3 regions of the Howardella ureilytica genome follow, and region 1 is predicted to be linked to each of the others. Evidence: predicted binding sites of a transcription regulator. Region 1 holds the regulator's gene; each other region holds the start of a gene.
The links. The regulator HrcA, encoded in region 1, represses chaperone genes, less so after heat shock. The targets are predictions, from matches to a motif close to TGTTAGCACTCNNNNNNNNNGAGTGCTAACA.
Positions count from the first base shown of each region.

Region 2: a site for HrcA is predicted at 8,806-8,836, ahead of clpB (ATP-dependent chaperone ClpB). Genes of this name have one in related genera too.
Region 3: a site for HrcA is predicted at 6,951-6,981, ahead of ACYQ1N_RS01665 (co-chaperone GroES). Genes of this name have one in related genera too.

Region 1 is NZ_BAAHYP010000007.1:80,431-90,606, reverse strand. It holds tRNA gene ACYQ1N_RS04810 (tRNA-Thr) at 206-278, opposite strand; gene ACYQ1N_RS04805 (HAD family hydrolase) at 414-1,058, shown strand; gene ACYQ1N_RS04800 (phosphoribosylformylglycinamidine synthase) at 1,186-4,959, shown strand; gene ACYQ1N_RS04795 (NADP-dependent isocitrate dehydrogenase) at 4,996-6,204, shown strand; gene hrcA (heat-inducible transcriptional repressor HrcA) at 6,379-7,431, shown strand; gene grpE (nucleotide exchange factor GrpE) at 7,467-8,069, shown strand; gene dnaK (molecular chaperone DnaK) at 8,179-10,050, shown strand; gene dnaJ (molecular chaperone DnaJ) at 10,161-10,176, shown strand, end outside.
Region 2 is NZ_BAAHYP010000001.1:49,659-59,834, reverse strand. It holds gene murD (UDP-N-acetylmuramoyl-L-alanine--D-glutamate ligase) at 1-720, shown strand, start outside; gene ACYQ1N_RS00285 (FtsW/RodA/SpoVE family cell cycle protein) at 770-1,948, shown strand; gene ACYQ1N_RS00280 (cell division protein FtsQ/DivIB) at 1,953-2,855, shown strand; gene ftsZ (cell division protein FtsZ) at 3,091-4,353, shown strand; gene lepA (translation elongation factor 4) at 4,447-6,258, shown strand; gene ACYQ1N_RS00265 (hypothetical protein) at 6,305-7,189, shown strand; gene infC (translation initiation factor IF-3) at 7,466-7,957, shown strand; gene rpmI (50S ribosomal protein L35) at 7,981-8,178, shown strand; gene rplT (50S ribosomal protein L20) at 8,232-8,591, shown strand; gene clpB (ATP-dependent chaperone ClpB) at 8,884-10,176, shown strand, end outside.
Region 3 is NZ_BAAHYP010000002.1:88,195-98,370, reverse strand. It holds gene ACYQ1N_RS01700 (HAD-IC family P-type ATPase) at 1-894, shown strand, start outside; gene ACYQ1N_RS01695 (MATE family efflux transporter) at 855-2,237, shown strand; gene ACYQ1N_RS01690 (PHP-associated domain-containing protein) at 2,384-3,475, shown strand; gene ACYQ1N_RS01685 (putative manganese-dependent inorganic diphosphatase) at 3,459-4,406, shown strand; gene ACYQ1N_RS01680 (methionyl aminopeptidase) at 4,406-5,278, shown strand; gene ACYQ1N_RS01675 (DNA-3-methyladenine glycosylase family protein) at 5,292-6,191, shown strand; gene ACYQ1N_RS01670 (GNAT family N-acetyltransferase) at 6,238-6,864, shown strand; gene ACYQ1N_RS01665 (co-chaperone GroES) at 7,002-7,286, shown strand; gene groL (chaperonin GroEL) at 7,346-8,965, shown strand; gene ACYQ1N_RS01655 (methyltransferase domain-containing protein) at 9,262-10,176, shown strand, end outside.

The sequences.
Region 1 (10,176 bases):
TATACAATTCCGTTTTTTACAAAACAAAACAGCCCGATTAAAAGGGTTGCTTTTTTGTTTTTAAGGGAAAAAATGGGAGAGTTATGGGAAAATTTTTATGTAATATTATGCCGTAATACAGTAATTTTAAAAATATAAAAACGGCTCAACATGGCATAAATACTGCATTTATGTCACGCTAAGCCGTTCTGCGCCGTAATAAAAAAGCTACTGACCGGACTCGAACCGGTGACCTGCTGATTACGAATCAGCTGCTCTACCAACTAAGCCACAGTAGCAAAATATAACCGTATATATATTATTATATATGGCGGATATAAAAGTTACGAATGCAAAATATTATAAAGTTGCATAATCGGTAAATATACTTTACATTAGTAAAGCAAGTACAATATTAAAGCAGGTAAGGAAAAATGTCAATATTAAAAACAAACGGAATATTATTCGATTTGGACGGAACTCTATGGGATTCAACATCGGAGATTGCCGATGCTTGGAATGAATTGATAAAAATAAAGGGAGGAGTGGACAGACCTCCCATTACAAAAGAAGAATTACATGGGTGTATGGGGTTACCGATGTACTCCATAGCGGCTAAACTGTTTCCTGATATGCCGGAAAAGGACAGGAATAATTTAATGGATGAAATGGGAATATTTGAAAATGATTACTTAAGAGAAAGGGGAGCAAAGCTTTTCGACGGAATAGAGAAAGTAATAAACGAAACTTCCGAAAATGTTCCGATTTTTATCGTCAGTAATTGCCAGTCCGGATATATAGAAGCATTTCTTCACGCTCATAATTTTGAAGACAGGATAACGGATAAATTATGTTGGGGTGACACAAGGTTATCAAAGGGAGAAAACAATAAACTCATTATTGAAAGAAACGGAATAACGAAGCCGATATATATCGGTGATACCGACGGTGACTCAAAATCAGCGGCATTCGTAAATGCGCCTTTTATTTTTGCTTCATACGGATTCGGACATACCGACAATTATGACGCAAAGGTGGAAAAGCCGGAGGAAATATTGGATATAATAGAATATTTATAACTTTATACAGGATAAATTACTTAAAAATATGTTTATTGTCCGATTTAAAAGCCATATTTTATTTCATATAACATCACTATTATGTTAGAATAAAAAAAGTTTTAATAATCTGTAAGGAGAACATACGATGGGTAGCGTAAGAAGACTTTATGTTGAAAAAAAGAAAGAATTTGCTGTAGAAGCCGAAAAGCTTGCTTCAGAAATTAAGAATTATTTAGGGCTTACAAATGTTTCTGATGTAAGAGTAGCGGTCAGATACGATGTTGAAAATATATCCGACGACATATTTGAAAGAGCCGTTAACGGTGTATTTTCCGAGCCTCCTCTTGATAATTATTATAAGGATAAATTGGAAGTATCAGATAATGACTTTGTTATAAGCGTAGAATACTTACCGGGACAGTTCGATCAAAGAGCCGACTCTGCAGAACAGTGTATTGCTCTTCTCGGCGAATCCGATGTTATTGTCAAATGTGCTTCTACATATGTAATAAGCGGTAATCTTACAGATGATGATAAAAATAAGATTAAAAACATACTTGTTAATCCTATAGATCAGAGAGTTGCGGATGAGAAATTATGTGATACTCTCGAAATGTCATATGCGACTCCAGAAGATGTCGAAATACTGGAAGGATTTACGGGACTTAACCGCACACAGCTGGAAGAAAAGTATAATGAACTTTCTCTTGCCATGACATTTGCCGATTTTAAGCTTATACAGGGATATTTCCTGACTAAGGAGAGGAGAGATCCTTCAATTACGGAAATCAGGGTTCTTGATACATATTGGTCGGATCACTGCAGACATACGACATTTGCCACGGAACTTAAAAAAATTACCGTTAACGAAGGATATTATAAGTCATCTATTGAGAGAATTCTTCGTGAATATACAAGAGATCACAACAAAATAAGCGGCGAGAAGAAGGGCAAGTATGTTTCATTGATGGATATGGCTACCCTCGCGGCAAGAAAGCAGACTGCGGAAGGAATTCTTACCGACCAGGAAAAGACCGATGAAATCAATGCATGCTCAATAATTGCGCCGATCACCGTAGACGGTAAGGAAGAAGAGTGGCTTATAAACTTTAAAAACGAGACTCACAATCATCCTACGGAGATTGAACCTTTCGGAGGCGCGGCAACATGTCTCGGCGGTGCGATAAGAGATCCTTTATCAGGCAGAACCTATGTATATCAGGCCATGAGAATTACCGGAGCGGCAGATCCGAGAACAAGCGTTGAGGATACTTTAAGCGGAAAGCTTCCGCAGAGAAAGATTGTAACGGAAGCGGCTCACGGTTACAGTTCATACGGAAACCAGATAGGTCTTGCAACGGGTCTTGTTAAAGAGATTTATCATCCGGACTTTGTCGCAAAGCACATGGAATTAGGTGCGGTTCTCGGTGCGGCGAAGAGAGAGAATGTTATAAGAGAAACTTCGGATCCCGGAAATATTATTGTATTGCTCGGAGGAAGAACAGGCCGTGACGGAATAGGAGGAGCAACAGGATCTTCAAAAGCTCATACAAACGATTCCATTGATGAATGCGGGGCTGAAGTACAGAAGGGTAATGCGCCTACGGAGAGAAAAATCCAGAGATTGTTCAGAAGACCGGAAGTAACGAAGCTTATAAGAAAATGTAACGACTTCGGTGCAGGCGGAGTATCTGTTGCCGTAGGAGAACTTGCGGACGGTCTCCTGATAGATCTCGATAAGGTAACAAAGAAGTATGAAGGTCTTGACGGAACGGAACTTGCCATATCTGAATCACAGGAGAGAATGGCGGTGGTTCTTGACAAGAACGATGTTGACGCATTTCTGGCATATGCAGCCGAGGAAAACCTTGAGGCAACTCCTATTGCCGAAGTGACAAAGGAGAAGCGACTTGTTATGAAGTGGAGAGACAAGGTTATCGTTGATATTTCACGAGAATTTCTTGATACAAACGGCGCTCACCAGAAGACGACTGCCGCAATCAATTCTCCGAGCGAACCTGTTACATACGGCGAAGGTTTTGTTGCTCCTGAAGTTACATCATTTAAAGAACAGTGGATTAAAACTGTATCGGATCTTAACAACTGCTCTCAGAGAGGTCTTGTTGAGATGTTCGATTCTTCAATCGGAGCGGGTACCGTTACCATGCCTTACGGCGGAAAATATATGTCTACGGAAATGCAGACAATGATAAGCAAAGTACCCGTATTGGAAGGATCAACCGATGCGATAACATATATGAGTTACGGCTATGACCCATATCTTTCAAGCTGGAGTCCGCTTCACGGTTCAATATATGCGATACTTGAATCTCTTTCAAAGATTGTTGCAAACGGAGCAGACTACAGAAAAGCTCATTTATCGTTACAGGAATATTTCGGTAAAATGACGGATGATCCCGAACGTTGGGGACTTCCTACGGCTGCTCTTCTCGGAGCGTACAGTGTGCAGAACGGACTTAAGGTAGCGGCTATCGGAGGAAAAGACAGTATGTCGGGAACATTTGAAGATATAGATGTTCCTCCTACTCTTTGTTCGTTTGCTGTTGCGGTAGGAAAAGAAGACGAAGTTGTTACTCCTGAATTAAAACAGGCCGGCAACCTTCTTGTTAAGCTGTACATTAAGAAGGATGACTATGATTTACCTGTATATGAGAGAGTAGCTCTGCTGTACAATGACATTTACAGAATGATGCGAAACGGTACGATAGTTTCTGCATATGTTGCTGACAGACAGGGTATTTCGGCAGCAATTTCCAAGATGGCATTCGGCAGCGGATTGGGTGTTGAATTAAATGACGACGTTTCATATGCCAATATATTTGCTCCGTCATATGCAGACTTTGTGGTTGAAATTCCTGCAGACAGAGAAAAGGAATTTTACAGAATCGGTAACAATGACAGAGTAATCCTCGGAAAGGTAATCGACGAACCGGTAATTAAATATAAAGAAGAAATTCTTAAGTTAGATGAAGTAAAGGCAGCGTGGGAAGGTACGCTTGAGGACGTTTATCCTACGAAGTCCGGAATTGAGATTTCCGAGAATATCAATGCCGATGATTATTCTGAAAAAGAAATATATATATGTAAGAATAAAGTGGCTAAACCAAGAGTATTTATTCCTGTATTCCCGGGCACGAATTGCGAATATGATACTGCAAGAGCATTTGAACTTGCCGGTGCGGAAACAGATGTAAAGGTATTTAAGAATCTTACGGCTGACGATATCAGGGAGTCTGTGGATACATTTACGAATGCCATTAACAATGCCCAAATCATTATGTTCCCGGGAGGATTCTCGGCGGGCGACGAACCGGAAGGCTCAGCAAAATTCTTTGCTACGGCATTCAGAAACGAGAAAATGTCAGAAGCGGTAAATAAGCTTCTCAACGAAAGAGACGGACTTGCTCTCGGCATCTGTAACGGTTTTCAGGCTCTTATTAAGCTTGGACTTGTTCCGAACGGAAAGATTACGGGACAGGATGTCAATGCTCCGACTCTTACATTTAATACAATAGACAGGCATATAGCAAAACATGTATATACAAGAGTAGTTTCCGATAAGAGCCCATGGCTTGCGGGAGCCGAACTCGGAGGAGTTTACGCTCAGCCGGTTTCACACGGTGAAGGTCGTTTTTATGCAAGTATTGAAGTTGCAAAAGAATTATTTGCAAACGGACAGGTAGCTACAAGATATTGTGATGCCGACGGAAACATCTCAATGGATGAATCAATCAATATTAACGGTTCCGTTGCCGCCATAGAGGGTATTACAAGCAGAGACGGAAGAGTATTCGGTAAGATGGCTCATCCTGAGAGAATCGGAAAGTCCGTTGCCGTTAACATTTTCGGCGAACAGGATATGAAGATATTCGAATCAGGCGTTAAGTACTTTAAATAATCTAAAAACTGATAATTTTTGAGAAAAGAGATATATATGGAAAAGATTAAAATGACAACTCCTCTTGTCGAAATGGACGGAGATGAAATGACAAGAGTATTATGGCAAATGATTAAAGATGAACTTTTATTGCCTTTTGTTGAATTAAAGACCGAATATTATGATCTCGGACTTGTACACAGAGATGAAACCAATGATGAAGTTACAAGAGAGTCGGCTCTTGCAACAAAGAAATACGGCGTTGCGGTTAAATGTGCAACCATTACACCAAATGCAGCCAGACAGGAAGAGTATAATTTAAAGGCTCTTTATAAAAGCCCGAACGGTACAATAAGGGCTATTCTTGACGGTACGGTGTTCAGAGCTCCTATCATCGTAAAAGGCATTGAACCGTATGTGAGAACATGGAAAAAGCCTATCACCATTGCAAGACATGCATACGGCGATGTATATAAGGCGTCTGAAATGGTTATTGACGGACCGGGTAAAGCAGAAATCGTGTTTACGGGAAATGACGGCTCCGAAAAGAGAGAATTGATTCACGAATTTGACGGCGCGGGTATCGTTCAGGGAATGCACAACCTTGATAAATCCATCGAAAGTTTTGCAAGAAGCTGTTTTAACTTTGCTTTAGAGACAAAACAGGATTTATGGTTTGCAACGAAGGATACAATTTCAAAAAAATATGACCATACATTTAAGGATATATTCGGTGAAATTTTTGAGGCGGAATACAAAGGAAAGTTTGCGGAAGCAGGAATTGAATATTTCTATACACTTATTGACGATGCGGTTGCAAGAGTTATGAGATCGGAAGGCGGATATATCTGGGCATGTAAGAATTACGACGGTGATGTAATGAGTGACATGGTTGCTTCCGCATTCGGTTCTCTTTCGATGATGACATCCGTTCTTGTATCGCCGGACGGAAATTTTGAATATGAAGCCGCTCACGGAACGGTGCAAAGGCATTATTATAAATATAAGAAGGGTGAGAAAACATCAACCAATCCGATTGCAACCATATTTGCGTGGAGCGGAGCCCTAAGAAAAAGAGGTCAGCTTGATAACAACGAAGAACTTGTCGTGTTTGCCGATAAACTTGAAAAGGCTTGCATCGACACCATTGAATCAGGCAAGATGACGGGAGATTTATCAAGAATTTCGACATTGGAAAATAAAGAAACTCTTGAATCAGAGGAATTTATTAAAGCAATAAGAACAACTCTCGAAACATTATTATAATTATTAACAAAGAATAAAAAACACAGGTGAGATGTAAAACATTTCTTAAGCCTGTGTTTTTTTATATTTTCCTGTTGACATCAAATATTGATAGTGCTAATATTTCACATAAAGATATTAGCACTCCAATAATATGAGTGCTAACAAAGAAATCAGGAAAGGAGTGATTCATAAGTGGAGCTGGATGAGCGCAAGAAAAAGATATTGAATGCCCTTATTGAGAATTATCTTGAAACGGGAGAGCCGGTCGGTTCGAGAACGATTTCCAAATCTTCTGACTTGTCGCTTAGCTCGGCAACAATTAGAAATGAGATGGCCGATCTTGAGGAAATGGGATTAATAGTTCAGCCTCATACATCAGCAGGCAGGATCCCGACGGATGAAGGTTATCGATTTTATGTGGAGTCACTGCTTAACAGTCATAAGATTGAGGTTAATAAGAAAGAACGGCAGATTAAGGCTAAACAGGATGAGATAGACGATCTGAGAAAGATGCTTAACAGCAACGGACAGGTTGATGATGTTATGCAGAATTTGGCAGGCATGCTTGCTGAAAACACTAATTACGCAACAGTGGTTATGTCGTCTTACGGAGACGGAAACAGGATTAAATTTATTCAGCTTTCAAAATTAGAAGAGAACAAAATTCTTGTTGTGGTTGTTTTGGAAGGTAATTATATAAGGAATAAAGTTTTTCTGCTTGATAACGACATAACAAACGAAGCAATAAGCAATTTGAACATTATGATCAATACATCAATTGCCGGGCTTACAACCAAAGAACTTGAAAAACAGATTCAATTACTTGGAGAAAGCGATAATTCACGGGATAAGATTCTTTGCGACATGTATTCCATTATAGTTGATACTATACATAATACGGACGATGTTCATATGTATACTTCAGGTACGACAAATATATTCCGTTATCCGGAATTGTCGGTATCCGATACGGCGAGAGAGCTTATAACAACATTTGAAAAGAAACATGCACTTTCGGATTTTATGAATAACAACAGCGACGGTACGGGAATAAAGGTATACATAGGCAAGGAAACATCTATCGAAGCCATGAAAGATTGCAGTATTATTACAGCGACCTATGATTTGAGCAACGGAGTTAAGGGAACGATAGGTATAATAGGACCGAAAAGAATGGACTATGAAATGGTTCTTGAAACATTGAACAATATAAGACTCAGGCTTGACGATTTATTTGATAAATAGATTGAATAAGAATTAATATTTCGGAGGATTTGATTGTGGGTAAGAAAGAAGATAAGAAGTCAGAAGATATTCTCGGCGAAGACGTAGAAGCAGGAGCCAAAGCAGCAGCCGCTGCCGCGGAAGAAGCCGATAAAGAAGACGTTATACCTGAAGAGGGAGTAGGTATTGAGCAGGCTGCCGAAGACATAATTACAAAAATGCAGCAGCAGGAAGCTACAATAGTTTCTCTCGAAGATCAGGTAAAACGTCAGATGGCGGAATTTGACAACTTCAGAAAGCGAACCGAAAGAGAGAAAGCGGATATGTTTGATTTCGGAGCGATAGATGTTGTCAAAAAACTTTTGCCGATTGTAGACAACTTTGAAAGAGGGTTTAAAACATTGCCTGAAGGCGAGGAGAAGACGGGATTTGCAACCGGAATGGAGATGGTTTACAAGCAGATGATGAAAATGTTTGATGAATTAAAAGTCACTCCTATCGAAGCCATCGGCAAGGAGTTTGATCCCGAACTTCATAACGCCGTACAGCATGTTGAAAAAGATGATGTGGGCGAAAATATCGTAGTTGAAGAATTTGAAAAGGGATACAAATATAAAGATACGGTTATAAGACACAGTATGGTTATAGTTGCAAACTGATAAAACATCTTTAACGAAAAGGTTTGTTTTCGACGGATGGAAACGTCTGAAGGCAACCATTTGTGATAAACATTTAAAAATAAGAACTTAGTTTAAGGAGATATATATTATGGGTAAGATTATTGGTATTGACTTAGGAACAACAAACTCTTGTGTAGCAGTTATGGAAGGCGGTAAGCCTGTTGTTATCGCAAACTCGGAAGGACAGAGAACAACTCCTTCAGTGGTTGCATTTACAAAGAGCGGTGAAAGACTTGTGGGTGAGCCTGCAAAGCGTCAGGCTGTTACAAACGCAGAAAGAACAATTTCTTCAATTAAGCGTCACATGGGAACAGATTACAAAGTATCGATTGACGGCAAGGAATACACACCTCAGGAAATTTCAGCCATGATCCTTCAGAAGCTTAAGGCTGATGCCGAAAGTTATTTAGGCGAACCTGTAACAGAAGCCGTTATTACGGTTCCTGCTTACTTTAACGATGCTCAGCGTCAGGCAACAAAGGATGCGGGAAGAATCGCAGGTCTTGATGTTAAGCGTATCATCAACGAGCCTACTGCGGCAGCTCTTGCATACGGACTTGACAACGAAGGTGAGCAGAAGATTATGGTTTACGACCTCGGCGGCGGTACATTCGACGTTTCTCTTATCGAAATCGGCGACGGTGTAATCGAAGTTCTTGCAACATCCGGTAACAATCACTTAGGCGGAGATGACTTTGACAAGAAGCTTATGGATTATATGATCGAAGACTTTAAGAATAAGGAAGGCATTGACTTAAGCAAGGATACAATGGCTCTTCAGAGAATCAATGTTGCTGCAGAGCAGGCTAAGAAGGAACTTTCAAGTGCCGGCAAGACAACAATCAACCTTCCTTACATTACGGCAACAGCAGAAGGTCCTAAGCATTTTGAAATGGAGCTTACAAGAGCTAAGTTTGATGAGATTACGGCTGACCTTGTTGAAAAAACTGCAGAGCCTGTTAAGAATGCTCTCAGTGATGCAGGCGTATCGGCAAGTGAATTAGGTAAGGTTCTTCTCGTCGGAGGATCTACAAGAATTCCTGCGGTACAGGAAAAGGTAAAACAGCTTACAGGCAAAGAGCCTAACAAGAGCCTTAACCCTGATGAGTGTGTTGCACTCGGTGCTTCGGTTCAGGCAGGTAAACTTGCCGGTGACGCAGGTGCCGGTGACGTACTTCTTCTTGACGTAACTCCTCTTACACTTTCCATTGAAACAATGGGCGGTATCGCAACTCACATGATTGAGAGAAATACAACAATTCCTACAAAGAAGAGCCAGATATTCTCAACTGCGGCAGATAACCAGTCTGCGGTAGATATCAATGTAGTACAGGGCGAAAGAGAATTCGCAAAGGACAACAAGTCTCTCGGACAGTTCAGACTTGACGGTATTCCTGCCGCAAAGCGTGGTGTTCCACAGATTGAGGTTACATTTGATATCGATGCAAACGGTATTGTAAACGTATCAGCCAAAGACTTGGGAACAGGCAAGGAACAGCATATTACAATCACAGGCGGATCAAACATGTCTGATGAAGAAATTGATAAGGCTGTTAAGGAAGCTGCACAGTTTGAAGCAGCGGACAAGAAGAAAAAAGAAGGCGTTGAACTCAGAAATGATGCCGACTCCATGATTTTCCAGACAGAAAAGGCTTTATCAGAAGTCGGTGATAAGCTTGATGCTGCCGATAAGGAAGCCGTAGAAGCCGATATTAAGGCACTCAAGGATTTAGTTGAGAAGGTAAAGGACAACGACGAGCTTACAAGCGAGCAGATGGATGAAATGAAGGCTGCCAAGGATAAGCTTGTGGAAAGTTCTCAGAAGGTTTTCGAGAAACTTTATGCAGATGCACAGGCACAGGCTAATCAGGCTGACGGTGCTGCGGCAGATAACGGAAACAAAGACGGTAAGAACCCATACGGTGACGATGTGGTTGACGGAGACTATAAGGAAGTTTAATCAATACCGTTTTACACAGATAATATATAAATATAGCACATAAGGGTCAGGTAAGGGTTAGTCTCATTACATTGACCCTTGTGTGGAGTAAACATAAATGAGGATTAGCGATGGCTGAAAAGAGAG
Region 2 (10,176 bases), on a different contig from region 1:
ACTGAGGACGATTTTGTTGTCATGAATTATGATGATGACAGATTAAGAGAATTCTCGAAAAAATGCAAAGCTCATGTTATATGGTTTGGAAGGCTTAATAAACCGAAAACAGGATATTATTACAGGGACAGAGTAATATCAAGAATATATGAGGACAGAGAAGAAAAACTGTTAAATGTTGATGACATAAATCTTATCGGTGATCACAACTATGAAAATGTAATGGCCGCTCTTGCTATAGCCGAAGCGGCGGGGGTTCCTTCCGGGACGGCAATCGAAGTTACGAAAGCTTTTAAGGCCGTTGAGCACAGAATTGAGAAAGTAGATACAATAAACGGAGTTGTATATTATAACGATTCCAAGGGTACCAATACGGACGCTTCAGTTAAGGCGATAAAGGCAATGTCACGTCCGACTTTGCTGATAGCCGGAGGTTATGATAAAAACTCAACGTATGATGACTTTATTGACAGCTTTGACGGAAAAATAAAGGAACTCGTACTTATCGGAGCGACTGCGGAAAAAATAAAGGCATGTGCTTTGAAACACGGATTTACAAATATAAAGACGGCGGATTCTCTGGAAGAGGCCGTATCAATATGTAAATCGGATTCAGAGGAAGGGGATGCGGTACTGCTGTCTCCGGCATGTGCAAGCTGGGATATGTTTAAATCCTATGAAGAAAGAGGCAGATTATTTAAAAAAGCAGTCAGAGGGTAATATCTGCGTTTTTAACATAGTCGGTTAGAAATTAGATTTAGAGGCAATTATGCAAAAAAGAACTGTTAAAGATAGTAAAATTGTTAAAAGAAAGAAACTTAAAAGGATATTTCATTTTGACTATACATTAGTATTTTGTCTCTTTCTTATTATTGGATTCGGACTGATTATGATATACAGTTCAAGTTCATATACTGCCAACGTGGAATACGGAGATCCGAGTTATTTTTTTAACAGACAATTAATATTCGTTGCAATCGGGCTGGTGTTAATGGCGGCGGGCTTTATGATTAATTATAATGCTCTGATGCGAAAACATTGGTATTTATTGCTTGTGTCAATACTTTTGTTGTTTATGCTTATTCCTTTCGGAAGGACCGTTAACGGCGCAACCCGTTGGATAAGACTCGGATTCTTTAATTTCCAACCGGCAGAACTTGTTAAGCTTGCGGTTATTATTTCGGTTGTTGCGATGATAATTACCGCGGGACGGGATATTAAAAATTTTAAAACCAGAATTACAATCATATTGATTATCGGAGTTGTACCTGCCGCGTTGGTATTTGTGATAAGTTCAAACTTAAGCAGCGCCTTAATTATTTTCTTAATAGTATTTATGATGATGTTCATAGTGTCTCCGAACCATAAAAACTATCTGATAGCCATAGGAGTCGCAGCGGCAATAGGAATTGTAGCGGTTATTGTAATTTCAAATATGCCGGCAGATTCCGCAAGCTTCAGATTTAACAGAATAGCGGTTTGGCTTCATCCTGAAGAGTATGAACTTACGACGGGTTATCAGACGGTTCAATCGCTGTATGCAATAGGCTCCGGCGGATTTTTAGGCAAGGGACTCGGAAAAGGTCTGCAAAAATTGGGATATATACCGGAATCACAGAACGATATGATATTTGCCGTAATTTGTGAAGAAGTAGGTATATTCGGAGCAATTATCCTGCTGTCCATATTTGCATTGTTGTTATGGAGAATATATGTTATAGCCATGAGAGCTCCTACAAAGACGGATATGTTATTATGCATGGCAATTTTTTTCCATATTTCGATTCAGCTGCTTCTCAACGTGGCTGTTGTTACTAATCTTCTGCCGAATACGGGGGTAACACTTCCGTTTATAAGCTACGGCGGATCTTCAATGTTCTTCTTACTATTTGAAATGGGATTAGTGTTAAATGTCTCAAAGAAAATAGATATTGAGGAAAAGGTATAAGCGTATGAGTTCAGTAAAGATTGATATAGGTCGAAAACGAAAAAAAAGGAATAAAAAACTTTTTAAATTTACACTTATAACTTCCATAATTGCCGTAGCTTTTTTATTTGTTTTTTTCTTCTTTAAAACATCGGAGATTACATATGAAGGAAATAACAAGTCAAATGAAGAGGAGTTAAACGAATATATATTCGACGGCAGGAAGCCAAATACGCTTATTTATTCAATATTCGGGAACAAAAAGAAAGAAATACCGTTCATCTCAGACTATGACGTAAATATAGTCTGGCCGAATAAAATTCACGTTGTGGTGCATGAAAAGGAATTACTCGCAAGTTTTTATTACGCAGGCGTATACGAATATATAGACGAGACCGGAAACGTCGTGGACAGTTCGTGCAATTTGTACGACAACGCACCTCTTATAGAAGGAATATCATTTGACAACCTTATACTCGGATCAAGACCTCATGTAAGTGACGAAAAAGCCTACGATGCTCTTGTACTTTACGCACATTTTGCCCGTACATATTCTTTGAAGTTTAATAAAATAATTTATAAAGACGGAGCCATATTCTATCAAATTAATAATGCATATATAAATATGGGCACTACGGAACATGCCGAAGAAAAAGTGTTCAAACTCAGTAAGTTATATAATAAAATAGAAGGCCTTAGCGGAACACTTCATTTGGAAGATTACGACGGCGGTAATAAAAACATTATATTTGACAAGACGGTGGAAAATTCAAACGGAGAGTCATCCGAAGAATCAAAGTCCGGAACCGACGAAAATGCCCAAAATGCGCAACAGGAATCCGAGAATGATCAAAATGCCGAATCCGGAGAGCAGAATACGGCTTCCGGTGAAGGGGAGAGCGAAACAGTATCTCAAAGCGAAGAATAATGCAGCGGTTAGAGGATGAGCATTTATAATTTTGAAACCACATATACGGTTTTAATATAATCAGCAATCTGATTATATTTTGTTTAGAAACATATAAGCAAAGAAATATTAAAATTTGATAAATATCATTATTTTTGTTAAATAAACCACATAAAATATTGAATTATTTGTTTATTGATTATATCATTAGTTTAATATGGTTAAATGGATGTAATATTGAAGGAGGGTTAACACCTTGTTTGAACTAAGTAGTAATGAGAAAGAACAGGTTGCTAATATAAAAGTTGTCGGTATAGGCGGATGCGGAAACAACGCTGTATCAAGAATGGTGGAAGCGGGAATCACAAGTGCGGAGCTTATCGGAATCAATACGGATATTCAGGATATCAAGAAGTGTAAGGCCGGCGTAACCATTCCTATCGGAGCAAAAACAACTAACGGTCTCGGAGCCGGAGCCAAGAGCGAAGTGGGCGAAAAGGCAGCCGAAGAAAGTGCCGATGAAATTGCAAAGGCACTTGAAGGCGCCGACATGGTATTCGTTACATGCGGAATGGGCGGAGGAACCGGTACGGGAGCCGCTCCGGTTGTTGCATCTATAGCTAAAAAGCAGGGAGCCCTTACTGTGGGCGTTGTAACAACACCTTTTAAGTTTGAGGGAAGACCTCGTATGAGAAACGCTCTTGCGGGAATTGAAAGACTTAAAGAGAACGTGGATACAATTATAGTTATTCCGAACCAGAAGATTTTTGAAATTTATGACAAGGGAATTTCTTTTGAAGAAGCCATGGTAAGAGCCGACGAAGTTCTTCATCAGTCGGTTGTCGGTATTGCCGATCTTATCAATAAGCCTGCGACAATGAACCTGGATTTCGCGGATGTTCAGACAACAATGAAAGATCAGGGATTTGCTCATATCGGTATCGGTGAGTCATCCGATGACAATAAGGCGCTTACGGCAGTTAAAAATGCGGTATCAAGTCCGCTCCTTGAAACATCTATTGAGGGCGCAAAGAATATTATTCTTAATATTTCAGGTAATGCGACTCTTGCCGATGTTGAAGAGGCAACAGATTACATCTATGAAGAAGTGGGTGATGAAGTTAATGTTATCTTCGGTATTGATTCAGATGAAACCGCAGACAGCATTAAGATTACAATTATTGCCACAGGTATGGACAATGACAGCCTTGAGGCTGAAAGCAAGAAGTCTAACATGAGCTCTGCATCATCAGCTCCTCAGGTACACAATACAGTGTCATCACATGCTCATACAGTAGTATCATCAACAGATGCACAGGTTCAGACAGCTGAGAAAGAGGAAGCGGACGCGGAAGCCGAAGCAAGAGAAAAAGCAATAAGAGAAGCAGAAGAACTTAAGAAGGCATCAGAGGAAGCTCAGAAAAAGTTAAATGCGATGGTACAGCAAAGAGCTGCTAAACCGTCTAATAACAGCAAGTTTGATGTTCCGGTATTCCTTCAGAACAATAAAAACGACTGATTAATTCAGTTGTATATATATTTTAGAAAGGAGTCGCTTGTTTTTTTAGGCGACTCTTTTCTTTTGCAGACCGATTATAAATGGAGATAATAAATGGCAGATATACAAGAAAATATTAGAAATTTTTGCATAATTGCTCACATAGATCACGGTAAATCCACCCTTGCCGACAGACTGATAGAAGCGACTCAAACTCTATCCGACAGGGAAATGCAGGAACAGGTGCTTGACAACATGGACCTGGAAAGAGAAAGAGGAATTACAATAAAGGCTCAAACCGCAAGGTTAAAGTATAAAGCCTCCGACGGCAAGGAGTATACATTTAATCTCATTGATACTCCGGGACATGTTGATTTTAACTACGAAGTGTCACGTTCTCTTGCCGCCTGTGAAGGAGCGTTGCTTATTGTGGACGCAGCGCAGGGAATAGAAGCTCAAACCCTTGCAAATGTGTATTTGGCATTGGATCATGACTTGGAAGTTCTTCCGGTAATTAATAAAATTGATCTTCCGAGTGCCGATCCTGAAAGAGTAAAGGAAGAAATAGAAGACGTAATAGGAATAGAAGCTGAAGATGCACCGATGATATCCGCAAAGAACGGAATTAATATTGATCAGGTGCTTGAAATGATTGTAAAAAAGATTCCCGCTCCCGGCGGAGATAAGAGTGAACCGCTGAAAGCTCTTATATTTGATTCATACTACGATCAATATAAAGGTGCCGTAATATTTGTACGAATAATGGAAGGGACGGTTAAAAAAGGCACAAAGATAAAGCTCATGGCTTCAGGCGCAGTGGAAGAGGTTGTTGAAGTCGGATACTTTGAGCCGGGACAGTTGGTTCCGAGTGATGAATTAACGGCCGGAATGGTAGGTTACATAACAGCGGCAATTAAAACCGTTAAGGATGTAAACGTAGGTGATACTGTTACCGAGAGCGGCAGACCTTGTGCAGAAGCGCTGCCGGGATATAAGAAGACCAATCCGATGGTTTATTGCGGATTATATCCTGCCGACGGCTCTAAGTATCAGGATTTAAGGGATGCTCTTGAAAAATTACAGCTTAATGATGCGGCGCTGTCATATGAGCCGGAGACATCTGCAGCTCTCGGTTTCGGATTCAGATGCGGTTTCCTTGGATTGCTTCACCTGGATGTGGTTCAGGAGAGACTTGAGAGAGAATACGGTCTCGACCTTATTACAACGGCTCCCGGAGTTGTATATAAGGTACATTTAACGGACGGAGAGGTGTTTGATCTTACAAATCCTTCCAATCTCCCGGACGTATCATCTATTGCATATATGGAAGAACCGATTGTTAAGGCTGAAATAATGACAACCAGCGAGTATGTCGGAACAATAATGGAACTCTGTCAGGAAAGACGAGGAATATATGAAGGCGTTGACTATATTGAACAGACAAGAGCTCTTGTTAAGTACGAACTTCCGCTCAACGAAATTATTTATGACTTTTTTGACGCTTTAAAATCACGCTCAAGAGGATACGCTTCATTTGACTATGAATTGGCGGGATATAAGCGGTCAAAACTGTGTAAGCTGGATATTCTCATTAATAAAGAAGAAGTGGATGCCCTTTCATTTATTGTATTTGAAGGAAGTGCCGTTGAAAGGGGACGGAAAATGTGCGAAAAGCTTAAAGGAGAAATTCCGAGACAGCTCTTCGAAGTACCTATTCAGGCTGCAATCGGCAACAGAGTAATAGCGAGAGAAACAGTAAAGGCCATGCGAAAGGATGTGCTTGCCAAGTGCTACGGCGGAGACATTTCCCGTAAGAAAAAGCTGCTTGAAAAGCAGAAAGAGGGAAAGAAGCGAATGAGACAGATCGGTAAGGTACAAATTCCTCAAAAGGCATTTATGAGCGTTCTGAAGCTTGAAGAAGAGTAATTTCATTTGATATACAATTATTTATTATTAACGGGGAAACAGTTTTATGAAAAAAATATTTTTGATCGGCGGAATCGTTGCCGCATCTGCAGTCACCTTTGCGGGATGTAATAAAAATACCGGTGCGGAAGAAAAAAGAATTGCAGAATATTTTAAAGCTAATACTTCCGCGGAATCATCACAGAGGTCAATCGCAGGAACAATAGCATATGACGGAGTGCAGGGAGGAGCGTCAAAAAACACGGATATTTCAATTTCCGGAGAATATTACGTTTATTATGACGATTCCGCAAAAGAAAGCAGAATAAGAAGTACGGATCATGTGGAAGATAAGATAAATAACACCAACACATATACAGAAACTTATATAGTGGGAAATGATGACGACGCTAAAAAAATAGATGTATATACCGGAACCGGCAGCAGTCCGGATAATCTGAAATATGTAAGAAATATCTATAATACTTCGGATTATTTCCCAACCTCAACTAACACAAAAGCGGGAGATTTACTTCTTAAAGAAAATAAGGAGAAATTCAACAATGCATCATGTGAAGTCGTTGAGAGATACATGGCCGTAAAGGATCTGGACAACTCAGTAAAAAATTACATAATAAATGCGACCAAAAATCTGTCCGGTGTGGATATTAACGAAGCATCTGCCAAAATAACTTATTATTTTAATATAGAAACAAAGAAATTGGAGGGAACCGTTCTCGACCTCAAAGAAGGTTTAAAAGCAAAGGTAAATGAGTATAACAGCAAGAGCTCCAATACCGACAAAATAGAGGACTTTGATGTTGATAAGTTTGAGATATCCAACACGCTTGTAACTAATCAGGTGGATAGAATAAAAATAAGTGATGAGATTAAATCGGCGCCGGTTGAAAATGAATCTTCAGAATCCGAGTCTACCGAAAAGAGTAATTAATTGAGATAATGTATTGACGGCGTATATGGTATATGATATTATACAAAAGTTGTTAAACAATAAGCAGGGTGACCGCTCTCACCTAAGGCGTTTTGTCGGCTTGGGTATTGAATAAGATAATTAATACTGACGTTACGCCGTCAGATATATATAAGATCTTAGACAAGTGGAAGCCTTATGGGTTCCGCTTTTTTTGTGCCCGTTCGGAATACATTTGTGAGAGAATGATCTAACTCTTGCATAATTATAGGAGGTATAATTATCAGCGACTTATTTATTAATGAACAGATACGTGATAAAGAAGTTCGTGTTATCGGCGCGGATGGTGAGCAGCTGGGTATAATGTCCGTAAAAGAAGCTCTCGAGCTTGCAAGAGAAGCGGATGTGGACCTCGTTAAGATTGCTCCTTCCGCTAAGCCGCCGGTATGTAAACTTATTGATTACGGTAAGTACAGATATGAGCTTGCAAGAAAAGAAAAGGAAGCACGTAAGAAACAGAAAGTTATTGACATTAAGGAGATAAGATTTTCTCCGAATATCGATACCAATGACCTTAATACCAAGATTAATGCGGCAAGAAAATTTATCGAAAAAGGAAGCAAGGTTAAGGTTTCGATGAGATTCAGAGGCAGAGAGATAGCACATACGGAGAGCAGTATTCACGTACTTACTGACTTCGCAAAGGAGCTTGAAGATATTGCCGTCATAGAAAAAGCGCCTAAGATGGAAGGCAGAACAATGTCAATGTTCTTAACAGAAAAGAAATAATCGTTTAAAAGGAGAATTTTATCATGCCAAAGATGAAAACTAACAGAGCAGCAGCAAAGCGTTTTAAAGTTACCGGAACAGGTAAGCTTAAGAGAATGAAGGCTAACAAGAGCCATATCCTTACTAAGAAGAGCTCAAAGAGAAAGAGAGATCTTAGAACGGCAACAATGACAGATAAGACAAATGAACAGGTAATGAAGAAGATTTTACCATATCTTTAATTTATATCGAAAAAGAGATCGTATAAGAGTTATATTTAGGAGGAATAATAAAAATGGCAAGAATTAAGGGTGGACTTAATGCTAAGAAGAAGCACAGAAGAATTTTAAAACTCGCTAAGGGTTACATGGGTGCAAGATCCAAGCAGTACAGAATTGCAAAGCAGTCTGTTAAGAGAGCTCTTGCAGAAAGCTACAAGGGTAGAAAGCAGAGAAAGAGAGATTTCAGAAAGCTTTGGATCGTAAGAATCAATGCTGCTGCAAGAATCAACGGTCTTTCATACAGCAACCTTATGCACGGTCTTAAGGTTGCGGGTATCGACCTTAACAGAAAGGTTCTTTCAGAGATGGCGGTTAACGATGCGGCAGGTTTTGCTAAGGTAGCTGAGGCAGCTAAGGCGGCTCTTGCAAAGTAATCGGTACAATAGTAAACACGGGTATTTGATGTGCTCCATACGGTTTGTGGAGACATCGGATACCCGTGTTTTATTATGTAATCATACGATAATAAGCCGGTAAAAGTATATATACTGCGGAATCATATTGAGAAGCGGCCGTGTTTGATTTCATAAACAGCTGCTTAACAATATTTATTTACATTTTATCAAATTAATTATTTTTTTACACATAAATTAGCACTCTTCACTTGACGGTGCTAACAACTAAGAGTAGTATATAGTCAAGTTAAGAAAGCGGAGGATACAGTCTATGAATATTAATAAATTTACACAGAAATCTATAGAGGCTGTTAATGGATGTGAGAAGATCGCTTATGATTACGGTAATCAGGAGATTGACCAGGAACATTTCTTGTATAGTCTCTTAACAATTGATGAGAGTTTAATTGCAAATCTGTTTGAACACATGGGAATATCAAAGGATGACATTACGGCGGACATTGAAAGACTGCTTAATTCAAAACCAAAGGTATCAGGTTCAAACGTATCGTTGAGAGTCAGCAACCCTCTTAATAAGGTATTTAACGATGCGGAAGACGAGTCAAAGGCAATGGGAGATTCGTATGTATCGGTTGAACACCTTATGCTTGCCATGATAAAGGCTCCTAACGATAATTTGAAATCTCTTTTCAAAAAATACAATATTACAAGGGAAACATTTTTAAAGGCGTTATCCGAGGTAAGGGGAAGCCAGGTGGTTGATTCCGATAATCCAGAAGCTAAGTATGACGTACTTAAGAAATACGGTCAGGATCTCGTTGAAAGGGCAAAAGAGGGAAAGCTTGATCCGGTTATAGGAAGAGACAGCGAAATAAGAAACGTAATAAGGATACTTTCCAGAAAGACAAAGAACAATCCTGTTCTTATAGGTGAGCCGGGTGTAGGTAAAACCGCCGTTGTTGAAGGCCTTGCGCAGAGAATCGTAAACGGAGATGTGCCTGACGCCTTGAAAGATAAGAAAGTATTTGCTCTTGACATGGGTGCTCTCGTTGCGGGTGCAAAATACAGAGGTGAATTTGAGGAAAGATTAAAGGCTGTTCTCAATGAAGTTAAGAACTCAAACGGTGAGATAATACTGTTTATCGACGAGATTCACACCATAGTCGGAGCAGGTAAGACAGAAGGCGCAATGGATGCCGGAAACTTGCTTAAACCTATGCTTGCAAGAGGAGAGCTGCATTGTATCGGAGCAACAACCCTCAATGAGCACAGACAGTATATTGAAAAGGATGCGGCTCTTGAAAGAAGATTCCAGCCTGTTATGGTTGACGAGCCTACCGTGGAAGATACCATATCAATCCTCAGAGGATTAAAGAACAGATATGAAGTATATCACGGCGTAAAAATAACCGACGGAGCATTGGTTTCGGCCGCAACATTGTCTGACAGATATATTACGGACAGATTTTTGCCTGATAAGGCCATCGACCTTGTGGATGAAGCCTGCGCAATGATAAAAACGGATTTGGATTCCATGCCAGCGGAATTGGATGAAACAAGGCGAAGAATAATGCAGTTGGAAATTGAAGAAGCTGCATTGAAG
Region 3 (10,176 bases), on a different contig from region 1:
GTAAGAAAATACACCGTATTCGGACGTGTGGCGCCTTCACAAAAGAGAAAGATAGTTGAGGCGCTGCAGCTTGATGAAAAAGTCGTAGCCATGACCGGAGACGGTGTAAACGATGTGCTTGCCCTTAAGAAAGCCGACTGTTCCATTGCAATCGGAGAGGGATCGGACGTGGTAAGCAAGGTTTCTCAGATCGTTTTACTGGACGCAGACTTTTCAAGAATGGAGTCCGTGGTTTCAGAGGGAAGACAGGTGGTTAACAACATACAGCGTTCCGCATCGCTGTTTCTCAATAAGAATATTTATTCATTCCTTACAGCCATTCTGGTTATGATAATAGGAAGTGCGACTCCGATTTATCCTACTCAAATGTCCTATTTGAGTCTGGTTACAATCGGAATACCGGGATTTTTCCTTTCGTTTGAACCTAACAATGAATTGATAAAGGGTAATTTCCTAAAGACGATTTTGCGTAAGGCACTGCCGGCAGGTTTAACCAATTTTGTAATAGTTTCGGTGGTTACCGTGTTGGCGAAGATATTGAATATAGAATTCAATCAGAGTTCCACAATGTCAATTTTGTTGCTTCTGTTTGTAGGAGTGTTAATGCTCTATAAAATATGTACGCCGTTTAGCAAATACAGATTATTTATATGGTGTCTCACAATATTCTGCACCATAGGAGGCATGATTATTCTTCCTAAGTTATTTGAGATTCATCCTCTTGAAATATGGCAGATTATATGGGTGGCGGCATTGGCTGTTGCTGCGGTATTCCTATATCAAATATTCTATAAGTTGGAAGAAAAGCTTATGAACAGATTTATAAAAAGAGTTAAGAAGAACGGAGGTAACAATTGGATAGGGAAAATAATGCGTCGGATAGGCTTGGTATAATGCCGGTTAATAAACTGGTGTTCAGCATTTCGCTTCCGGTCATTATATCAATGATAGTTCAGGCGCTGTATAACATAGTTGATTCGGCTTTTGTTGGAAGTTACGGTGATATGCCGCTTCGTGCGCTGTCACTGGCGTTCCCGATACAGAATTTATTTATATCATTTGCGGTAGGTTTCGGCGTCGGAACAAATGCGCTTGTTGCACGATATTTAGGACAAAATAAAAAGAAAAAAGCGAGCAGTATTGCCAATACGGGAATAATGCTTTCGATACTCGGATATTTAATATTCCTGGTTTTAGCGTTCTTTATCTGTGAACCATTCTTTTCATTCCAGACGGAATTCAGGGAAGTTGTGGATTACGGTGTAGAATATCTTTCGATAGTAATGATCGGAAGTATCGCCATTTTTATTGAAATAATTCTTGAAAGAATACTTATGGCGACGGGAAGAACAAAGCTGAGCATGGTTTCCCAGGCAACGGGCGCCGTTATAAACATTATCCTTGATCCTTTAATGATATTCGGATACGGTCCTTTCCCTGAAATGGGTGTAACCGGTGCGGCAATCGCAACGGTTATAGGTCAGATTGCTTCAGCAATAATTGCTCTGATTTTAAACCTTGTATATAACAAAGAGGTTACGCTCAGCATCAGACAGGTATTTTCATTCAGATTTAAGGAAATGGGAGAAATACTTAAAATAGGTATTTCATCAATTATACTTAACGCAATTACATCGATTGTTGTTCTTGTGATGAACCAAATCCTAATTCGGTTCTCGGAAAATGCCATAACCGCATACGGCGTTTACTTTAAACTGGTCAGTATTGTATATATGCCTGTTTTTGGACTTAATGCGGGAATTGTACCGATTTTAAGCTATAATTACGGGGCTAAAAAGCTTGACAGAATAAAGCAGGTATATAGAATAAGTATTATATTTGTGGCTATTGTAACGGTTGTATGTACAGTGGTATGCCAGTTATTCCCGGCTCAGTTATACTCAATTTTTAATGCCACACCGGAAGTAACCGCAATCGGAATTCCGGCAATCAGGATAATGTCCATAGGTTTTGTAATGGCGGGAATAGATACCATTAATTCAACCATGTTCCAGTCTATCGGTAATCCGATGCACAGCCTTATATGTATTTTGTTGAGACAATTTGCAATCCTTATTCCGCTTTCCATAGTGTTTGCGCTTACGGGTAATCTTATTTTGGTATGGTGTGCTTTACCTGTTTCTGAGGCGTTTGCGCTGTTTATGAGCTTTATGTTTATGAAGACTCTTAACAGAAATATTCGGAAAACAATAGGAAGCGGACTTCAAAATGCATAATTACTTAAAAATTGGATTATTATTCAATTTACTAAATTAATTAAATATATTAGAATAAATGGGTTATGGACAGTGTTACAATTTTGGTTGTTAATTTACGTTTCATAACCCATTATTTATTTTAAGAGATTGATGGAGATTTTGTTATGTCGAGAGAGTTATTTGATATGCATTGCCATTCGAGAGAAGGTTCATTCGATGCGCATGTACCTTTATCGCAATATGCATCAATTCTTAAAGAAAAGGGATTTACGGGGATGGTCGTAACGGATCATGACTCTTACAAAGGTTATTATCATTATTACGATAATAAAGATATTTTCCCTATACCGGATGATTTTGTAATCTTAAAGGGCATAGAGTATGATACAAGAAATGCGGGTCATATTCTTGTGATAATGCCCGATGATGTAAAATCGGATTTTTTGCAAATTAAAGGTCTTACCATTGATCAGCTTGAAAAAGAGGTTCACGGTAAAGGAGGTATAATAGGATGTGCGCATCCGTTTATGCCGGGACCTTGGGCATACGGCAATACATATTTCGGTAAAGATCATAAGAATTTTCCGAAGAAGTTTGATTTCATAGAGACTTACAACAGTACTATTAACCCTATATATAACCTGCAGGCAGAAGCTTTTGCTTCATATTACGACAAGCTTGCGACAGGAGGTTCGGACGCACATGTTGAGGCGTCGGTGGGAAGGGGGTTTACCCAATTTCCGGAAGGAGTTTCCATAAAATGCAATAATGACCTTATTGCGGCAATTAAGGGTAAGGTTGAGACAACAACGGGCGGAAGCATAGTTGATAAAGTTATAAAGGATAAAAGCAGACCGATAAAACGAATTGTAGACGCCGCATTCTGGGTTTATAACAGATTCGGCGCAAATAAAAACAAGGGCCTGTTGCTCAGTATTATTAACGGTTCCTTCATTGAAGAAGACTTCTTCGGAGATGATGAGGACGCAAGAAACAAGATTTTAAAATATGCCAAGAAGCTCAAAAAACAGGAGCAAAAGAGATTAAAAGAAAGAAGAAGGATTATTCAGAAAGCGCTTGACAGGGGTGCAAAGCCTTCGGAGCTTAAGCTTAAAAAGAAGAATAAGATACATTATCCTATTAAAACAATTAAGTATACTAACAATAAAAAAACTTCACGTAATGAAGACAACGTAACGCCCATAGAGGCAGTTACGGGTAATGAGAGGACTGAAACATATGGGAAAGTACAGTGATAAGATTTTGGTAACAGGACACAAGAACCCGGATACGGATTCAATATGTTCGTCAATTACATATACTAATTTTAAAAACAAACTTGAAAATACGGACAAATATGCAGCCATGAGGCTCGGAAACGTAAGTGATGAAACCAAATTCGTTCTCGATTATTTCAATATGCCGGAGCCTGCTTTAATTGAAGGCGCTCTTGAGGAAGGTGATAAGGTTATACTTGTTGACCATAACGAGAAGTCTCAAACCGTTGACGGAATAGAGAATGCCGAAGTCTTGGAGATTATCGATCATCACAGACTCGGAGGTCTTGTTACAGCTACTCCGTTGTTTATGAGAGTTCAGCCTGTTAGTTGTACGGGAACGATTGTATATCAGATGTATAAAGAAAACGGTATTGAAATAAGCAGGGAAATGGCGGGTCTTATGGTATCGGCAATTCTTTCCGATACTTTATTGTTCCGTTCTCCTACATGTACGGAAGCCGATAAGATTGCGGGCAAGGAATTGGCTGCAATAGCCGGAATCGATCCGGAAGTATACGCAAAGGAAATGTTTAAAGCAGGAAGCAATTTATGTGAGAAATCCGCTGAAGAAATCTTCAATATAGATTGTAAAAAGTTCGAAATGGGAGAGAAAGTAATTACTGTTGCTCAGGTAAGTACGATTAACTCCGATGAGATTGAAGACATACATAAGAAGGTTTCAGACTTTATGGGAGAAGGAATAAAGGCTTCAGGCTGCGATATGGCATTTCTTATGATTACGGATATTATAAATGAAAGTTCAACAGTGGTTTGTGCAGGAGAAGGAGCCATTGATGTTATGACAGACGGCTTTGAAGTTGAAGCAAACGGAGATGCTGTTTATCTTCCGGGTGTTGTTTCAAGAAAGAAGCAGATGGTTCCTGCAATTATGGGGGCGTTTAAATAATGAGAAGATTAAAGCCGACAGACGAGTGCTGGTGTGGCAGCGGCTTAGCCTATAAAGATTGTCATGCGGCATTTGACAGAAAGTTAGACGGATACAGAAAAAAGCATATAAGAGTACCGGGACACAATCTGCTTAAAACTCCTTATCAGGTTGAGATGATAAAGAAGAGCGCTGAAGTAAATGTTGCAGTGCTTGATTATGTAGCGGAGCATATAAAGCCCGGAATTACAACTGAAGAGATTGATCAGATGGTATATACGGAGACCGTAAAAAGAGGAGCTGTTCCCGCACCTCTTAATTATGAAGGATTTCCGAAATCCGTATGTACTTCCGTTAACGATGTTGTATGTCACGGTATACCGTCAAGCAGTCAAGTGTTAAATGAAGGGGATATCATCAATGTGGATGCCTCTACAATACTTGACGGATATTTCAGTGATTCTTCAAGAATGTTTATGATCGGCGAAGTTTCCGATGAAAGAAGAAAACTGGTAGAAGTAACTAAGGAATGTGTTGACCTCGGTATAAAGGCTGTTAAGCCATGGGGATTCTTAGGCGATATTGCGGATGTTATTCAGAAGCATGCATATGCCAACGGATTTTCCATAGTAAGAGAAATCGGAGGACACGGTGTGGGACTGGAATTTCATGAAGATCCGTTCGTTTCGTATGTAATAAGAAAGGGAACGGGAATGATGCTTGTACCGGGACTTATGTTCACCATCGAGCCGATGATTAATGCGGGAATGGCAGGGGTATACACGGACAGGAGAAACGGCTGGGAAGTTCACACTGAGGACGGCAGAGATTCTGCACAGTGGGAAGTACAGGTTCTTGTAACGGAAGACGGTTGTGAAGTGATAAGCTGGTAATCGGAGAAATTTAATGAATGACAAAGGATATAATCCTGAAGTGATATCATTAGATAACAATATAATTATTAAAAACATAGAAGATTTTGATTTAAAGGAAACATTGGAATGCGGACAGTGTTTCCATTTTTTGAATACAGAGGAATCAGACAATAATTATACATATCTAATTTCATCATTTAACAGGGGATTAAAAATAGAACAAAAAAACGGTGATTTGATATTCCATGACACTACCGTTGATGAATATAACAGCATCTGGAAGGAATATTTTGATTTGGACAGGGATTATAAAAGCATTAAAAAGGAAATCGGTGATGCAAGTCCGGAACTGAGGGATATAATCGAAAAAAACAGCGGCATTCGTCTGCTTAATCAGGATTTTTTTGAAACATTGATTTCTTTTATTATTTCCCAAAACAACCAAATTCCCAGAATAAAAAAACTTGTAAATGATATATCCGAAAAATGGGGAAGCAAGTCATTTTCATACATTGACAACATATATAATTTTCCGGATGCGAGGACGATGGATAAGGTTACGGAAGAGGAACTCAGAGAGTTGAAAACGGGATTCAGAGCACCGTATATCGTAGACGCCGTATCAAAATTCAACAGCGGTGAAATCAACGAAGAAGAGCTCAGACAGGCGGATACCGCGGAATGTGAAAAGAAACTTTGTATCATCAGGGGAGTGGGTAATAAGGTTGCAAATTGTGTGATGCTTTTTTCTCTGGGGAAAAGAGATTCATTTCCGATTGATGTATGGATGAAACGAGTTCTTGAACAAGTTTATTTTAACGGAGAGGAAAAATCAAAAGAATACTTGTTTGATTTTTCAAAGGATAAATTCGGAAGTCTGGGCGGCTATGCTCAACAATATTTATTTGCGTTTGCCAGAGGTATAAGGTAGGCTTTGATATATTATGTAAAACGATGAATACTGACAGGAGGTGCACATGTACAGAAAGGCAGAAAAATCGGACTTAGAAGAATTGGTAAGACTCAATTATGAGTCATTTTCAGATTATCCGTTATTCAGGGTATTGAGAGAGGACTGTGAATCGGAAAAAGCGTACGAAAATCTCGTATATGCTCTTATGAACGTATATATAAAATCCAATTTCGGCAAAGCGACATATATTGTAAGAGAGATACATGGGAAAATTGCCGCTTTTGCACTGCTGTTGCCGCCTAATCACAAAAGGTCCTCCGTTTTAAAGGATATTTTATACGGAGGAACAAAGGTAATAAGTATACTCGGAATAAAAAAAGCAATTGCATTTAATAAATTCCTTGACGAAACTACCGAGGCATTTGAAAGTGTAATCGGAGAAGAACATTGGCATCTCGATCAATTTGCGGTTTCTCCCGCAATGCAGGGACAAAGCGTCGGAAGTAAAATGATGCAGCAGGCCGTGCTTCCGTTCTTAAGAAGAAAAAATGCAAAGTGTCTCACACTTATTACAAACAAAGAAATAAACAGAAGATTCTATGACAAAAACGGATTTATACAGGTATTTAACAACGAAGTGATATGGTCAAACCAGGTTGTTGATAACTGGGGATTTAAGATGGATTTATAAACTAAATATAAATAATATTATAATTGTGGAACATTTTAGAAATTCCTTGACATGTAATATTATAAGTGTTAAATTCACTAATAAATAAATAGCACTCAATTTTATAGAGTGCTAATAATCGAATAGGGAGGCTTACCATGAAACTTACACCACTTGGAGATAAAGTTGTATTAAAAGCTATTAAGGAAGAAGAAAAAACAAAATCAGGTATTATATTAACGGGAGAAGCTAAAGAAAAGCCACAGCAGGCAGAAGTTGTTGCAGTAGGCCCGGGCGGAATCGTTGACGGAGAAGAAGTTAAGATGCAGGTTAAGGTCGGCGACATCGTAATTTATTCAAAATATTCCGGAACAGACGTAACACTTGAAGACGAAGACTACATTATAGTATCTCAGTCGGATATTTTAGCAATCGTTGAGTAATTATTTAACGATTCAATCACTTTTTTGTAATTATTTTGATATAAGTAAGGAGAAATATAATGGCAAAAGAAGTTCAGTACGGTTTAGATGCAAGAAAGGCACTTGAAGCCGGCGTTAACAAACTTGCAGACGCAGTTAAGGTTACTATCGGACCTAAGGGAAGAAACGTTATTTTGGAGAAGTCATACGGTGCTCCTCTTATTACAAATGACGGCGTTTCAATTGCAAAGGAAATTGAGCTTGAAGATAAGTTCGAAAATATGGGTGCACAGCTTGTTCGTGAAGTAGCTACAAAGACAAACGATGTAGCCGGCGACGGTACAACAACAGCTACCGTACTTGCACAGGCAATGATTACGGCAGGCATGAAGAATATTGCGGCAGGCGCAAATCCTATTATTCTCAGAAAAGGCATGAAGGCAGCCACAGAAGTTGCGGTAGAAGCCATTCAGAAAATGAGCCGTAAGGTAACAGGTAAGGATCAGATTGCAAAAGTAGCTTCAATCTCGGCTGCAAATGAAGAGGTAGGTCAGCTTGTATCAGATGCAATGGAAAAGGTTACAAGCGACGGAGTTATAACAATCGAAGAATCCAAGACAATGAAGACAGAGCTTGATCTCGTTGAAGGTATGCAGTTTGACAGAGGTTATGTATCTGCTTATATGGCAACGGATATGGATAAGATGGAAGCTAATCTTGATAATCCTTACATCCTCATTACAGATAAAAAGATTTCAAATATTCAGGACATCCTTCCTGTTCTTGAACAGATTGTTCAGGCAGGCGCAACTCTTCTCATCATTGCGGAAGATATCGAGGGAGAAGCACTTACTACACTTATTGTTAATAAGCTCAGAGGAACATTTAATGTTGTAGGTGTTAAGGCTCCGGGATATGGTGACAGAAGAAAAGAGATGCTTGTTGATATTGCAACTCTTACGGGAGGACAGGTTATTTCAAGTGACCTCGGAAATGAGCTTAAGGATGCAACAATCGAAATGCTCGGTCGTGCAAAGTCTGTTAAGGTTAAGAGAGACGAAACAATTATTGTTGACGGTGAAGGCAGAGCAGAGGACATCAAGTCAAGAGTTGCTCAGATTAAGCAGCAGATTGAAGAAACAACATCTGACTTTGACAAAGAGAAGCTTCAGGAAAGACTTGCAAAATTATCGGGCGGAGTAGCTGTTATCAGAGTCGGAGCAGCTACGGAAACAGAAATGAAAGAAAGCAAGCTTCGTATGGAAGATGCTCTTGCAGCTACTAAGGCAGCTGTTGAGGAAGGTATCATTTCCGGCGGCGGAAGCGCATACATTCACGCATCCAAGGAAGTTCTTAAGTTAGCGGATACTCTTGAGGGAGATGAAAAAACAGGTGCTTTAATCGTACTTAAGGCTCTTGAGGCTCCTTTATTCCAGATTGCCACAAATGCGGGACTTGAAGGTGCGGTAATCGTTAACAAGGTTAAGAATTCTGATGTTGGCATAGGTTACGATGTACTTAAAGACGATTATATCGACATGATTGAAGCAGGTATTCTTGATCCTGCAAAGGTTACAAGAAGTGCACTTCAGAATGCTACAAGTGTGGCTTCAACTCTTCTTACAACGGAAGCTGCCGTTGGAATAATTCCTGAACCGGCTCCTGAAATGCCTGCAGGCGGTATGCCGGGAATGATGTAATAATGTTATGAATTGTTTTATGACATTGACGTAAAAGAAATTCCGCATACATTGTTTATCGTATAAATTAAAAATCCCAAAAGTAAGTTATAACTTACTTTTGGGATTTTTTTATGTTCATTTTTAAAGCACAAACAGCCCGTAAAATTGTAACTGTTTTTTATCAAGTCCTGATTTTTTTATTTAACACAAAACCACATAGGGGGGTTAAAGCCTAAAAAAGGCAACATTATACTAAAAAAAATATTTATTAAAACTAAAAAACTTTATTAAATATGCGGAAATGAGGTTTGTAAATGAAAGATGAAGAAAGAGCGTCACGTTGGGCAGACGGAAGCAGTTACAATGAATATATTCTTGAAGAATTCAGTTCGTTCAGAAAACAGGCATGGAAAGATCGTATAAACAAAAAAATATACTTTAAAGGCAGCGGTCTTGATATTCTCGACATAGGAACGGGACCGGGATTTTTCTCCTGTATTTTATCAGAAGAAGGACATAATGTGACGGGAATAGATCAGTCTCCGGGAATGCTTGAATGTGCAGAGGAAAACGCAGAACGCCTTAATGTGCGACCGAAATTTATTAAAGCAGACATTAATGAAATAGATACAAGATTTCCGAGAGAATCGTTTGATGTAATTATTTCGCGAAATGTCACATGGACTCTTGAGCATCCAAAAGAAGTTTATAAAAAGATGAAAGAGTTACTCAGACCCGGAGGCATAATTCTTATTTATGACGCAAACTGGTTTAAGCATAATTTTGATGAGGAACTGAAAAAGAAAGTAGAGCGGCTTGAAAAGGAACATTTTGAAAAATACGGTGTTGAGAGGAAGGTAACGAAAGCTGATTACGAATACTACGATACAGCTCCGCTTACGAAAGAAGACAGACCGAACTGGGATATAAATGTTCTTAAAGGAATGAATATGAATGTTTCCGTTGAATATGATATAGGTCGATATGTATATGAAGATTGGGAAAAAGAACTGTATCGTGAATCGCCGATGTTTGAAATAGCCGCAATAAAGCTTTCCTCAGATGAAGTGCAGAAGAACATGAAAGATTACTGGAACGAAAGAAGTAAAACTTTCGGTTTCCCATATGCTGAAATGGATGATATCAGACATGAGGTTGCTCATATTCTTCCAAGGGAAAAATGTAAGGTTCTCGATGTAGGTACAGGAACAGGTATTATGGCTGCTGTA